Regions from separate parts of the Bradyrhizobium sp. AUGA SZCCT0222 genome, predicted to be linked through region 3. Evidence: predicted binding sites of a transcription regulator. Region 3 holds the regulator's gene; each other region holds the start of a gene.

Region 1 (4,277 bases), on a different contig from region 3:
GTTGGTTTTATCCGGTGGTCGTTATCTGCGTTGTTCAACAATATCGGCCGCGGCGTATGGGTCCCTGCGTTCGCAGGGACGACAAGTTCTGCATCGTTACTTCCCCGGCTGCTTCGGCAGCAGGCCCTTCAGCTTTTCCATGTCCTTGAGATTTATCTTCATGCCGCCGGGCATGATGATATCGCCGGGCTTTTGATCGGCCTTGCAGGCGCCGAGCCACTTCGCCTCGATCGTGGTCGTGGAATCGCGCGGCACGCCGGCCGGAGCGCCCGTGGTGTTCGAGGTCGACTTCACGGTGTAGGCGGAGTTGAAATCGCCAGTGATCTCGGCACGCGATTTGACCGACATGCCGCCGGAGCCGCAGACGGAATCGGTGACGTAGCCGGTCGCGGTCTTCTGGGTATCGTTTTTCGAGCAGACGTCCTTGGCCATCGGCGAGAACGAGGTGCTCATATCCTTGTCGGTGGTCGCGTCGGTGCACTGCTGCATCGTCATCTCGGGCACCGGCGAGCCGGTCTGCACCACCTTCATTTCCCACAGGCCGGCCTTGCGCACCGGCAGCTCGACGGCGCCGGCATGGCTCGCAGGCCACACCGCGAGCAGGCCAAGCGCCAAACAAACGGAATCAAGCTGTCGCGCCATGCTTGCGCTCCCCTGGTCGTGGTTCAGGCGTTCAGGTCCGGCTCAGTAGAGCGTGCGCAGCGGCCGGGCGTGGGTCCCGTAGGGCACCCAGCGGCAGGCGAAGGAGACGTATCCGCCCTCATAGGGCTGCACCGCCAGGAATTTCACCACCTTGCCGTAACCGGCGCAGTGATCGACCGCGAGCTGGCGCGCATCCGCCTGTCTCGCCAGCGAATAGGCGATAATGCCGCCGGTATCATTGCCCTTGAACGGCGGCACCCAGTCGGCCTGCGCCGGCGCAGCCGACAGCAACCCGCACATCGCAACCAGGCACGCGGCCCCAATTCTTTGCATCGCAGACTCCATTCGCTGGGGCCACCATAGAGTGCGCCGGCGGCCGTGAAAAGAATGGGTTACGGCCGGACCTCGACTTGCCTGCAAGGTGTTGCCGCGCTGCACTTGACCTCGTCCGGGCTTCACGGCACGGTCTTGAGGGTTGGATGACCAGCGGAATTCCCATGCGCACCCTCTTCACATCGTTGAAAACCCTCGGCCTGGCCGCGTCGCTCGCCGTCCTGGCATTCGGCCAGTCGGCGCAGGCCGCCAATCCGCTCGAATTGAATTTCTGGCTGTCCGGTCCCCGGTATGACGGGCGCGTTGCGCCGTGCGAATCGGCGCTGCCGACCATCATTTCGCAGTTCCGCGAGAAGGAAAGCACCTTCTGGAATTCGCCCCTGACCATCACCTCTTACGGCCGGATCCACGAAACCACGTTCCGGCCCTGGCAATCCGACAACATTCCGCGCCGCTATTGCACCGGCGATGTGATGCTGAGCGACGGCAAGGTGCGCAACGTGCACTATTCGATCGTCGAGGATGGCGGCTTTGCCGGCTTCGGCCAGGGTGTCGAATGGTGCGTCACCGGGCTGGACCGCAACTGGGCCTATAACCCCGGCTGCAAGGCCGCACGGCCTTAAGCTTACCCCAAGCTCCCTGCCTGAGTTTTTCGATCGCGGTGGCCGGCGCCACCCGATTCGCGGCTAACGCCATTTTTGTTCTTGAAATGTTCCGGTTCCCTGCTACGCTCGGGTAATCGAGTACGTCATGCTTTGCGAGTAAGGGAGCGCTTGATGTTTCCATCGGTCATTGTTTCGCGGCTGCTGATTTCGCTGGCACTTGTCTTGTTCACCGCGGGCCACGCCGCCGCGCAGGACCGCCGGCAGAACGCCCCGGGCGAGTTCGATTTCTACGTGCTGGCCCTGTCGTGGTCGCCCTCCTTCTGCGAGGCCGCCTCTGAACGCGGCAATAGCGGCCGTTCTGCGCAGATCCAGTGCGAGCGCCCGTTTTCCTTCGTGGTCCACGGCCTGTGGCCGCAATATGAGCGCGGCTTTCCCGAATATTGCCAACGGCCGTCGCCCCGGCTCGACCGCAACGTCATGACGTCGATGCTGGACCTGATGCCGGCGCCCGGGCTGATCTTCAACGAATGGGACAAGCACGGCACCTGTTCCGGCCTTGGCGCGCGGGCCTATTTCGAGAACATCCGCAAAGCCCGCGCCGCGGTGAAGATCCCCGAGGAATTCCTGCAATTGTCGGAATCGAAGACGATCGCCCCCGAGGCGCTCGAGGCAGCCTTTATCAAGGTCAATCCCGGCCTGAGCAGCTCGGCGATTTCGGTGGTCTGCAGCAGCCGGCGCCTCAGCGAAGTCAGGGTCTGCATGAGCAAGGACCTGCAATTCCGCTCTTGCGAGGAAATCGACCGCCGCGCCTGCCGCCGCGACGAGGTCGTGATGCCGCCGGTGCGGGGGAGCTAGGATTACTCGTCCGCCGTCATTGCCTGCGACAAACGCGAAGCGTCTGCGCAAGGGAGCCAACGGGTCGCGCGAATGCGCGCCCGATGACAGGCTCCGCGACGAAGCAATCCAGTTTTGTTTTGCCGCGCTATGGATTGCTTCGCTACGCTCGCAATGACGTGGTAACCCCTGTGCCATGAACTACCGACACGCCTTTCATGCCGGCGGCTTTGCCGATGTCATCAAGCACATCGTGCTGGTGCGGATGCTGACCTATCTGCAGGAAAAGCCCGCCGCCTTTCGCGTCATCGACACCCATGCCGGCGCCGGGCGCTACGATCTGTCCGGTGATGAGGCCCGCCGCAGCGGCGAATGGCTGACCGGCATCGCGCGGGTGATGCAGGCGCGGTTCTCGGAAAATGCGTTGCCGCTGGTGGCGCCCTATCTCGACATCGTCGGGGCCTTCAACGCGCAAGCCGAGCTGAAAGCCTATCCCGGATCGCCCTTGATCGCGCGCGCGTTGCTGCGGCCGCAGGACCGCCTCACGGCCTGCGAGATCGAGCCGAAAGCCCACAAGCAATTGATCGATGCGCTGCGCCGCGACACCCAGGCCCGGGTCGTCGACCTCGACGGCTGGACGGCGTTGCCGGCCTTCGTGCCGCCGAACGAGCGGCGCGGCCTCGTGCTGATCGACCCTTCATTCGAGCAGAAGGACGAGTTCGAAAAGCTCGCCGACGGCTTTGCGGAGGCCTATGCGAAGTGGCCGACCGGCAGCTATCTGCTGTGGTATCCGGTCAAAAGCCGGCGCATCACCGACGGCCTGGCGCGGCATGTCGCCGCTGTGGCTGAGACCGGCAAGCCGGCCGGGAAATGTCTGCGGCTCGAATTCAGCGTCGCACCGCAGCAGGCCGGCGGTCCCCTCACCTCAACCGGGCTTCTGATCGTCAACCCGCCGTGGACGCTGGCGGGCGAGCTGAAGACCATTTTACCCGAACTGGAAAAACCGCTCGGCCAGGGCGGCGCCGGCCGGTTCAGGCTTGAGACGCCCAAACCCTGAAGGCTCGCCTTGAATGCAAGCCTTGAATGCAAACCTTTGGGGGTAAGCCTTCAAGGCAGTGCATCGGGCTGAAAAGTGCGATTGAGCCATAGTCAATTTGCGCGGAACCGTATTATGCTCGGCCGTTATGACTGGCTTTACGTTCCGCTTCCGCGAATGGTTGCGGCGGAGTGATCAAGGCCTAAAAAAATCCAGACTGATCGGTGCGTGACCCGATCGGTTCAGGTGGCCAAGCTTCCGGCAGCGAATGTCCGGTCGGCCGATACGCGAATTGCGCGTAGCGGCAAAGCAATACGGGGAGGAGTTTTCCCGATGGCCATGACTGGTACAGTCAAGTTCTTCAATGGAGAACGTGGCTACGGCTTCATCAAGCCTGATGACGGCGGTCGCGACGTGTTCGTTCACATCACTGCCGTCGAGCGGGCCGGATTGAAGGATTTGACTGAAGGACAGCGCATTACATTCGAGGTCGAACCAGACAAGAAGGGCAAAGGCCCCAAGGCGGTCAACCTGGTGATTTCATCGTAAGCTGACGCGTGAGCTGAAGCTTGGCGGTGAAAGCGGACTGAAGTTTTGCCTGCACCAAATCCCGCTGAGCGCGAGGCGCGCCTCAGAACGTGGAGGCGTGCATGATGTGGCCGCCACGCGCCGGTGCGGTACGTTCGCTCTCGGGGAAGAAGCGCGCCGCGATCCTGTCAGGGCCGACATCATCGACATGCCGGAAGCCGGTCGCGCTCATGCGGGCGCAAAGCGATGCGGTATCGAAATAGCTCTGAAGGCTTTCGCCAACCGCGGCCACCCGCTCG
Region 2 (4,277 bases), on a different contig from region 3:
TTGGCGGGTCGGGCAGTGGGGTGGTCGATTCAAACAATTCAGGCGCGTCGCCTTGCACCCGCCATGTCACGTCGGCCGGGCTCACGTCATTCAGCACCAGCGTCCGTGCCGCTTTGCGCCAGCCGTCAAAATCGGTTTCGCTGTCGAGGGTGATGGTGTGCATATCTCTCCTCCTCGTCATTGCGAGCGAAGCGAAGCAATCCACGTCTCCGCTTGCCGAGATATGGATTGCTTCGTCGCGTTCGCTCCTCGCAATGACGGTTGTGGCTAAAACCCAAACCCCAATTGCGTCGCCTTCGGCCTGAATCGTTCCGCCAGCTTCGCTCCGTCGAGCAGATGCGGTGAGGGGCGGTGATCGCTGAGAACGATGAACGGCAGCGCCTTATTCCTCGGGATGTGCAGCCGGGCGAGATCGGCCGCACGGATCGATGTGACGCGGCGCGAGGCGATGATGCGATCGACGGCCTTGCGGCCGAAGCCCGGCACGCGCAGCAGGTCCTCGCGGCTGGCCCGGTTCACATCGAGCGGAAACCGGTCGCGGTGCCGCAGTGCCCAGGCAAGTTTCGGATCAATATCGAGCGACAGCATGCCGGCGCTCTCGTCGACGATCTCGCCGACGTCGAAGCCATAAAACCGCATCAGCCAGTCGGCCTGATAAAGCCGGTGCTCGCGGACCAGCGGAGGAGCCGATAGCGGCAACGCGCGGCTGGCATCCGGGATCGGGCTGAAGGCGGAATAATAGACGCGCTTGAGTTTGTAGGAGCCATAGAGATTGGCGCTGGTATGGAGAATGGTTTTGTCGTCGGCCGCATCCGCACCGATGATCATCTGCGTGCTCTGGCCGGCCGGAGCGAAGCGCGGCGGCTTTGCCTTTGTTACGGTCTTGTTGTTGTTATTGTTGTCCTGCGCTTCATCGAGCTTGAGCCGCAATCGGCCCATGGTGCGGCGGATCGCGCGCACGTCCTTTTCCGGCGCGAGTTTAGCGAGGCTGGCTTCCTCAGGCACTTCGATGTTGATGCTGAGCCGGTCGGCATATCTGCCGGCCTCGGTGATCAGCGCATCATCGGCTTCCGGAATGGTTTTCAGATGGATGTAGCCGCGGAAGTGATGCTCCTCGCGCAGTTTTCGCGCGACCGACACCACTTGCTCCATGGTGTAGTCGGCACTGCGGATGATGCCGGAGGAGAGAAACAGGCCTTCGATGTAATTGCGGCGATAGAAGTCGATCGTCAGCTTCACGACCTCGTCGACGGTGAAGCGTGCCCGCGGAACGTTCGAAGAAGTGCGGTTGACGCAATAAAGGCAATCGTAATTGCAGGCATTGGTGAGCAGGACTTTGAGTAGCGAGATGCAGCGGCCGTCCGGCGCGTAGGAATGGCAGATGCCCATGCCGGGCGCGGTCGAGCCGAGGCCCTTGCCGTCGCGGGAATCCCGCTTCTCGGTGCCGCTGGAGGCGCAGGAAGCGTCGTATTTGGCGGCATCGGCCAGGATTTCCAGCTTGCGTTGCACGTCCATCCTTGAATCCCTTTGATTCCGCTTATGAATCGCCCCAGTAGTAATCCCGATTGACTCTGCCGGGCCTGTTAGCTTTATATTAGAACATATCATGAACAAATGAGCCAGCAGCGGGTTCATTTCAAAACCAGCAATGGCCCACAATTTCCAAGGAGCGGCGCATGACCGGCGCGCGCATGAGCACGCTTGCGCGTTTGCGCGGCCGCATCGAGCGCATCGAGGCGGGCGCGGATACGCACGCGCTTCACAAAGTGGCGCTCGGCCATGCCGAGGCCGATGCGACGCTGTGCGGCGGCCTTGCCCGCGCCGCGGTGCATGAAGTCTTTGCCGAAGGACATCAGGGTGCGGCGGCGACGGGATTCATCGCGGGCCTTGCGGGACGGGTGACATCGCGCCGGCCGCTGGTCTGGGTTCGGCAGGATTTTTCGGAAATCGAATCCGGCGCGCTGTCGATGAGCGGGCTCGCCGAACTCGGCCTCGATCCGCGGCTGCTGGTAACCGTGCGCGCCGCCGATGCCGACGCCGCGTTGCGGACCGCCGCCGACGCGCTGGCCTGCGATGCGCTGGGCGCCGTGGTGCTGGAAGTCTGGGGCGAGCCGCGCCAGCTCGATCTCGTCGCCAGCCGCAAACTGACTTTGGCAGCGCAGGCCTCCGGCGTCACCGCATTGCTGCTGCGGCTCGCGGCGACGCCGCAGCCCTCGACCGCGGAGACAAGATGGATCGTGCGCGCGGCGCATTCGCCGCCATCAGCACCCTGGCATGCGTGGGGCGCGCCGGTGTTCGACGCCGAGCTCGTTCGTAACCGTCATGGCCCGGTTGGGCGGTGGATCATGGAATGGAAATGTGATGAGTGCCTTTTCAGCGAACCGGCGGCGAATCCTCAGCCTGTGGCTGCCACGCCTGCCCATCGACCGCATCAAGCGCCAGCTTACGCAGGGCAGCGTCGCGCGAGTTGAAAATAATTTTCACCACGCGGATGCTGCGCCGCCCCCTCTCCCGCTTGCGGGGGAGGGTCGGGGCGGGGGTGTCTCCGCGAGTCATGCTGTTCGTGTGTCCCCGCGAGCGGGAGAGGTGCCAGCCCCCACCGTCGTCGTCGCCAAGCAAAACAACGCGCTGCAGATCTATGCGCTCGACGATCTCGCGGCGCGCTCCGGCCTCGAGATCGGCCTGCCGCTCGCCAATGCCCGGGCGATCTGTCCGGAATTGACGGTGTTCGATGCCGATCCGGTTTCGGACGCCAAGACGCTTGGCGATATCGCCGACTGGTGCGATCGCTTCACGCCGCTGGTGGCGCTTGATCCCCCGCACGGGCTGTATCTCGACATCACCGGCTGCGCCCATCTGTTCGGCGGCGAGCGCGTGCTGCTGCAGACCCTGTGCGGCGCGCTGACCCGCAGGGGTTTTGTCGTCAGCGCTGATATCGCCGGCACCTCGATCTGCGCCCGTACGATGACGCGCCATGCGTCAGGGAAAATCATTGCCGATGGGGGGGAGGCCGACGCCGTCGCTCCGCTGCCGGTCTCGGCGCTCGGCGCCGATGCCGCCATCACCAGCGGCCTGCGCCGCGCCGGGCTGAAAACCATTGGCGACGTCGCCGCGCGCGGGCGCCACGAGATCACGGCGCGATTTGGCGCCGGCTTCACGACTTTGCTCGAACATGCGCTGGGGCAGGGCGATGCGCCGATCAGCCCGCGAAAACCCTTGCCGGATTACATCGTCGAAAAACGCTTTCCCGAACCTGTCGCGACCGACACCGTGATCGCGATCAACCTGTCCTCGCTCGCAGGCATGCTGGTCACCGCGATGGACAAGCAAGGCAAGGGCGCGCGGCGGTTGGAGGCGAGTTTCTTCCGCACCGACGGCGCGGTGCGCAACATTACGGTCGATACCGGCCGTCCGGTGACCAGGCCTGAGGTGATCGACCGGCTGTTTCGCGAGCGGCTCGATGCCTTGAGCGATCCGCTCGATCCCGGCTTCGGCTTTGACCTGATACGCCTGTCCGCCAGCCGCACCGAAATCGTGGTGCAGCAGCAGCGCGATCTCGACGCCAATGTCCATGACAATGACGAACTGGCCGCCCTGATCGACCGCATCGCGGCGCGGATCGGGGGAAAGCGGGTCGTCGTGCATCTGCCGCAGGACACCCATATCCCGGAACGCGCGGTGCTGTCGGTATCAGCGCAGCATCATCTGGCGGCCGCGACGCAAGCCGCCTGGCCGGAGCGGATCGAAAGCGAGCCGCCATTGCGGCCGCTGCGGCTGTTCGAAAGACCTGAGCCCATCAACGTGCCGTTTGCATCCGTGCCCGACGGGCCGCCGCATCAATTTACCTGGCGGCGCGTCACCCATGCGGTGGTGCGGGTGGAAGGCCCCGAACGCATCGCGATGGAATGGTGGAAGCAGAATGGCGAGGCGCTGACGCGGGATTATTTCCGCATCGAGGACGCGGAAGGGCTGCGGTTCTGGATTTTTCGCGATGGGCTTTATGAGGGCGAACTCAAAAGCGATGCGGAGGGCGAGCCTGTGCTGCCGAAATGGTTCGTGCACGGGCTGTTCGCATGAATAACCCCGGTGCGCCAGCACCTGCCTATGCCGAGATCGGCATCACCACGAACTTCTCCTTCCTGCGCGGCGGATCCGATCCGCGCGCCTATGTGCAGGAGGCGAGCCGGCTTGGTATTCCCGTGATCGGGATCGCCGATCACAACACGCTGGCCGGCGTGGTGCGCGCCTGGAAGGAGCTCGACAACCCGGAACTTCTA
Region 3 (4,277 bases):
CGGATGCCGACGCCCGAAAGCCTGCCGATGCCTCGCTCACCGAGGGCGTCTCATGCGACGAGAGCGGCTGCGTGATGCAAGGCGCCGGTGGCGGGTTCGTGGCATTGGCGCTGCGGCCGGAAGCGCTGGCGGATGATTGTGAGCGCGCGGCGCTGGTGGTGACAGCAAGGCAGGCGCCTGCGGCGTGCGGCGCCTCGGTGATCTCTGCGGAGCGTCTGCGGCGGCAGGGCGCCATGGTGCTGCGGCGAAGCGGCAGCGGATTTACCATCGATGCCGTCAAGCTCCGGGGCGTCGATCGTCCATGGTCGCCAGCGATCGCGGGCGAGTGGGACGCGGAGACAACCATCCTCGCGCCGCGCCGTACGGCGCCGCGTGCGGTCGATGCGACCCCGTCGGAAGCGGATCTCCAGGCCGAGGAATAAGGATTCACGTTCCCCGGCGGGGCGCGACCGGCGGCGCGGAATTCAACCGGTGGAAAGCGGTGTCGCCGTGTCCGCCTTCGTTGTTGTGCGCTCGGGAATCGGATGCACCACCGGCAATTGCAGCACGGTGACGCGCTGACCCTCGCAAAGCTGCGTCACCAGCACATGGCTGCCGTCGGGAAATTCGATCGCGTCGTGGTGACGTTCCTTGATATGCGGATCGATGGTGTTGAACTTGCCGACGCGAAAACCGATCGTCCGCGTCCAGATCCAGCGATTGTCGTATTTGACGTCTTGCGCGAAGGCCAGTTCGGTCCCGGGCAGCATGCAGACCGCGACTGCGGGGTCGCGTTCGCTGGCAAAGCCGCGGGTCGAGGTGCCGCGGAAGGTGGTCGATATCAATGTCTCGCCGGCCTCAGCAGGACGCGTTGCCATCGCGTGCAAACTATAGTCACACATCGGATCGCTCCCTCGTAAGAGATAGAGACCCGTGCCTCCCTCGAGGCGCTGGCCTCTATCAGAGTGGACTTGAGCAAAGTCTATTCCTGTTCTGGGCAATAGTGCGACGGAAAGGCCGGCGTGCCCGATCACAAACGCGCTACGGCGGCTGCGGATCTTCGGGCATCGGCGGCAGCGGCAGTTCGAAGGCGCCGAGATGGAATTGCTCCCTTCCGTCGTCGGCAATCCCGGGCAGCGCGACCAGCGTGAACGCAGCCTCCGGATATTGCTGCCAGATCGCGAGATCTTCCGCCGTCACCATCAGCCAGCCGAACCGGAGCATGTAGCGGCCCGGCTCGGTCACGAGTCCCGCCCTCTGCCAGGTGATCTTGGTGATCATATTGCTGACCACGTCTCGTCCCCCCGGTTTTTGCGTCTTCGCGTTGAAAACGCGTCAAACCAACCATCCTCGCCCGCACAGCTTTTGCCGCATTCTGGGCAATTGTGCGACGCGTGGCCCCACCGTTCTCCGTCATGACGGCCACAGCCGTCAGAAGGATGCCCGGCACTCGGCCGGGCATGACGACTTCGGATAAGGAATGACGCTACTGACGCCCGCGAAAGCGGGCCGCCCTCAGTACTTGCGGTACAGCCCGATCAGCTTGCCCTGAATCCGGACCCGGTTCGGCGGCAGGATGCGGACTTCATAGGAGGTGTTGGCGGGCTCCAGGGCGATCGAGGCGCCGCGGCGGCGGAAGCGTTTCAGGGTGGCTTCCTCCTCGTCGATCAGCGCCACCACGATATCGCCGGTGTCGGCGGTCTCGTTGCGCTGGATCAGCGCCATGTCGCCGTCGAGAATGCCGGCGTCCACCATGGAATCGCCGCGGACTTCGAGCGCGTAATGTTCGCCGGAGCCGAGCATGTCAGGCGGTACGCTGATGGTGTGGCTGCGGGTCTGCAGCGCCTCGATCGGGGTGCCGGCGGCGATCCGGCCCATTACGGGAACGGCGACCGGACGGTTGCCATCGTCCTCGGCGGGCGCGCTGGCGGCGCGGACCTTGCCGAGCGTGCCTTCGATGACGCTGGGAGTGAAGCCGCGGCGGCCGTTGCCGTTACCGGCGCCCGCAAGCTCGGGCAGCTTGATGACTTCGATGGCGCGGGCACGGTTGGGCAGGCGGCGGATGAAGCCGCGCTCTTCCAGGGCGGTGATGAGGCGGTGGATACCGGACTTGGAGCGGAGGTCGAGCGCATCCTTCATTTCGTCGAAGGAGGGCGGCACGCCGGCTTCCTTGAGCCGTTCGTTGATGAAACGCAGAAGTTCATACTGTTTGCGCGTAAGCATCTCGAGCAATCCCCCGGTTGGCGCGTCGTAATTCGTGGTCGTTCAGTTTCGCGGTACTTCAGTTTCGCGGTTCTCAGTTGCGAGTGCGGTCTCAAATTCGGAAGTCCAAAACTCCCATTTGTAGACACCAGCTCTCGAAACAAATCATGAACGGACACTATATGTTCGATACATGTTCCGCAACCACTTAATTTCAGGTGAACGCGCGCCGACTTCGCCCGAACAGGCCGTCGCAATGCGTCATTCCGGCAGGCGCAGGAACTCGCATGGCGTGCCTTTCGGCAGCGCCGGCGCAAACGGCGGACGTATCAAAAGCGCCCGTGCCGCAGCGAGATTTCCAAGCAGCGACGAGTCCTGGTGGCTCACCGGCACCGCGATCAACGCACCGTCTTCGCGCCGTTCGAGCCGTGCGCGCAAATAGTCTTCGCGCTGGTCGTTGGCGGGAAGATCGCGGCCGAGCAGGGCGGTCTCACGCACGTGATGGATGGTTTTTCGGCCCGACAGCGCGCGAATCAGCGGCACCAGAAACAGGAAGCCGCAGACATAGGACGAGACCGGATTGCCGGGCAGGCCGATCACCCGCATCGCGCCGAGGCGGCCGTGCATCATCGGCTTGCCCGGCCGCATCGCGATGCGCCAGAACGCCATGGCGACGCCCTCGGCCTCCAGCGAGCGCTTGACGAGGTCGTGGTCGCCGACCGAGGCGCCGCCCATCGTGATCAGGATGTCGGCGCCCGACGCGCGGGCGCGGCGGATGCCCTCGGTGGTCGCCTCGAGCGTGTCGGCGGCGATGCCGAAATCGATGGTTTCGGCGCCCTCGGCCCGCGCCAGCGCGCGCAGCGCGTAGCCGTTGGAGTAGACGATCTGGCCCGGGCCCGGGGTCGAGCCCGGCATCACCAGCTCGTCGCCGGTGGCGAGCACCGCCACCTTGGGGCGGCTGATCACGGCGAGTTCCGGATAGTTCATGCCGGCGGCGAGCGACAGATCGCGGTCGGTGAGGCGGCTTCCCCTGGAGAGCAGCACATCGCCCTCGCGAAAATCGGCGCCGGCGGCGCGGATATGCCGTCCCGGTTTGGCGGTTTCCGTGATCGTGATGTGGTCGCCGCCGGCGGCCGTGTCTTCCTGGATGATGACGGCGTCGGCGCCATCAGGGATCACCCCGCCGGTGAAAATCCTGACCGCTTCGCCCGGGCCCACCTTGCGTTCGAACGGGCGGCCCGCCGCGACTTCGCCGATCACCTTCAGCCGCGCGGAGAGGTCGGCGGCATCGGCCGATCGCACCGCATAGCCGTCCATCGCCGACATCGCCTGCGGCGGCTGGGTGCGCTTTGCCGCAAGGTCGCGCGCGAGCACCCGATGCCAGGCGGTGTCGAGTGCGGCCATTTCTTCCGCCAAGGGATCGGCGCCCGCAAGGATCGCGGCCAGCGCATCAACGACCGGCATCAGGGCCACGGCAACACCCTCTCAAATTCCCAGCGCGGCGAGCGCCTTTGCGACGTCATCCGGCCCTGTCACATGTACCGCGGCCAGGCCGCGCGCCCGCGCGCCGTCGATGTTCGCGGCGGAATCGTCGAAGAACACGATGCGGGAGGCGGGAACACCGATCGCCATGACGACGTGATCATAGGCCGCCGCATCGGGCTTTCGAAGCCCGATCGTCGATGACAGGTAGATTTCACGGAAATGGCCGAGCACGCCGGCATAGGCCTGGCTGAAATGCACGACATGCGCGTTATTGGTGTTGGAGAAGGCATAAAGCGGCAGGCGTTGTCCGGCGCGCGCCAGCGATGCGGCGATGTCGGGCATTTCGCCGGCGAAGATCGCGTTCCAGCCTTCCAGGAACTGGGCGTCCGATATCCCGATGCCGAGTGAGCCACGCAGGCCTGCGAAGAATTCGGCGTCGCTGATCTCGCCCCGCTCGTGGCGATGCCAGGCGTCATTGGGCAAGAACCGCTCGACCAGCTGTGCGGGCTCGCAGCCGGCATGGCCGGCCCAATTGGCCACCACCTTGCCGAAGTCGATATCGAGTACGACGCGTCCAAGATCGAACAGGAGCGCGTCGGCGGAGTTGGGGA

The links. Region 3 encodes LexA, which represses DNA repair genes until DNA is damaged. Its sites were predicted from a motif close to TGTTCNNNNTGTGTTCNG; they were not measured.
Region 1: JQ629_RS30770 (ribonuclease T2 family protein) is a predicted target of LexA. The motif match lies at 1,675-1,692, and genes of this name have one in related genera.
Region 2: JQ629_RS10575 (ImuA family protein) is a predicted target of LexA. The motif match lies at 1,596-1,613, and genes of this name have one in related genera.

The regions. Positions count from the first base shown of each region.
Region 1 is NZ_JAFCLX010000052.1:9,747-14,023, forward strand. It holds gene JQ629_RS30755 (DUF3617 domain-containing protein) at 97-642, opposite strand; gene JQ629_RS30760 (hypothetical protein) at 685-975, opposite strand; gene JQ629_RS30765 (hypothetical protein) at 1,140-1,598, shown strand; gene JQ629_RS30770 (ribonuclease T2 family protein) at 1,752-2,435, shown strand; gene JQ629_RS30775 (23S rRNA (adenine(2030)-N(6))-methyltransferase RlmJ) at 2,611-3,471, shown strand; gene JQ629_RS30780 (cold-shock protein) at 3,784-3,999, shown strand; gene JQ629_RS30785 (class I SAM-dependent methyltransferase) at 4,082-4,277, opposite strand, start outside.
Region 2 is NZ_JAFCLX010000009.1:121,991-126,267, reverse strand. It holds gene JQ629_RS10585 (UdgX family uracil-DNA binding protein) at 1-163, opposite strand, end outside; gene JQ629_RS10580 (putative DNA modification/repair radical SAM protein) at 268-1,515, opposite strand; gene JQ629_RS10575 (ImuA family protein) at 1,677-2,471, shown strand; gene JQ629_RS10570 (Y-family DNA polymerase) at 2,362-4,077, shown strand; gene JQ629_RS10565 (error-prone DNA polymerase) at 4,074-4,277, shown strand, end outside.
Region 3 is NZ_JAFCLX010000029.1:34,697-38,973, forward strand. It holds partial or broken gene JQ629_RS23590 (ComEC/Rec2 family competence protein) at 1-422, shown strand, start outside; gene JQ629_RS23595 (hypothetical protein) at 465-881, opposite strand; gene JQ629_RS23600 (hypothetical protein) at 1,021-1,260, opposite strand; gene lexA (transcriptional repressor LexA) at 1,495-2,202, opposite strand; gene JQ629_RS23610 (molybdopterin molybdotransferase MoeA) at 2,443-3,654, opposite strand; gene JQ629_RS23615 (HAD-IA family hydrolase) at 3,667-4,277, opposite strand, start outside.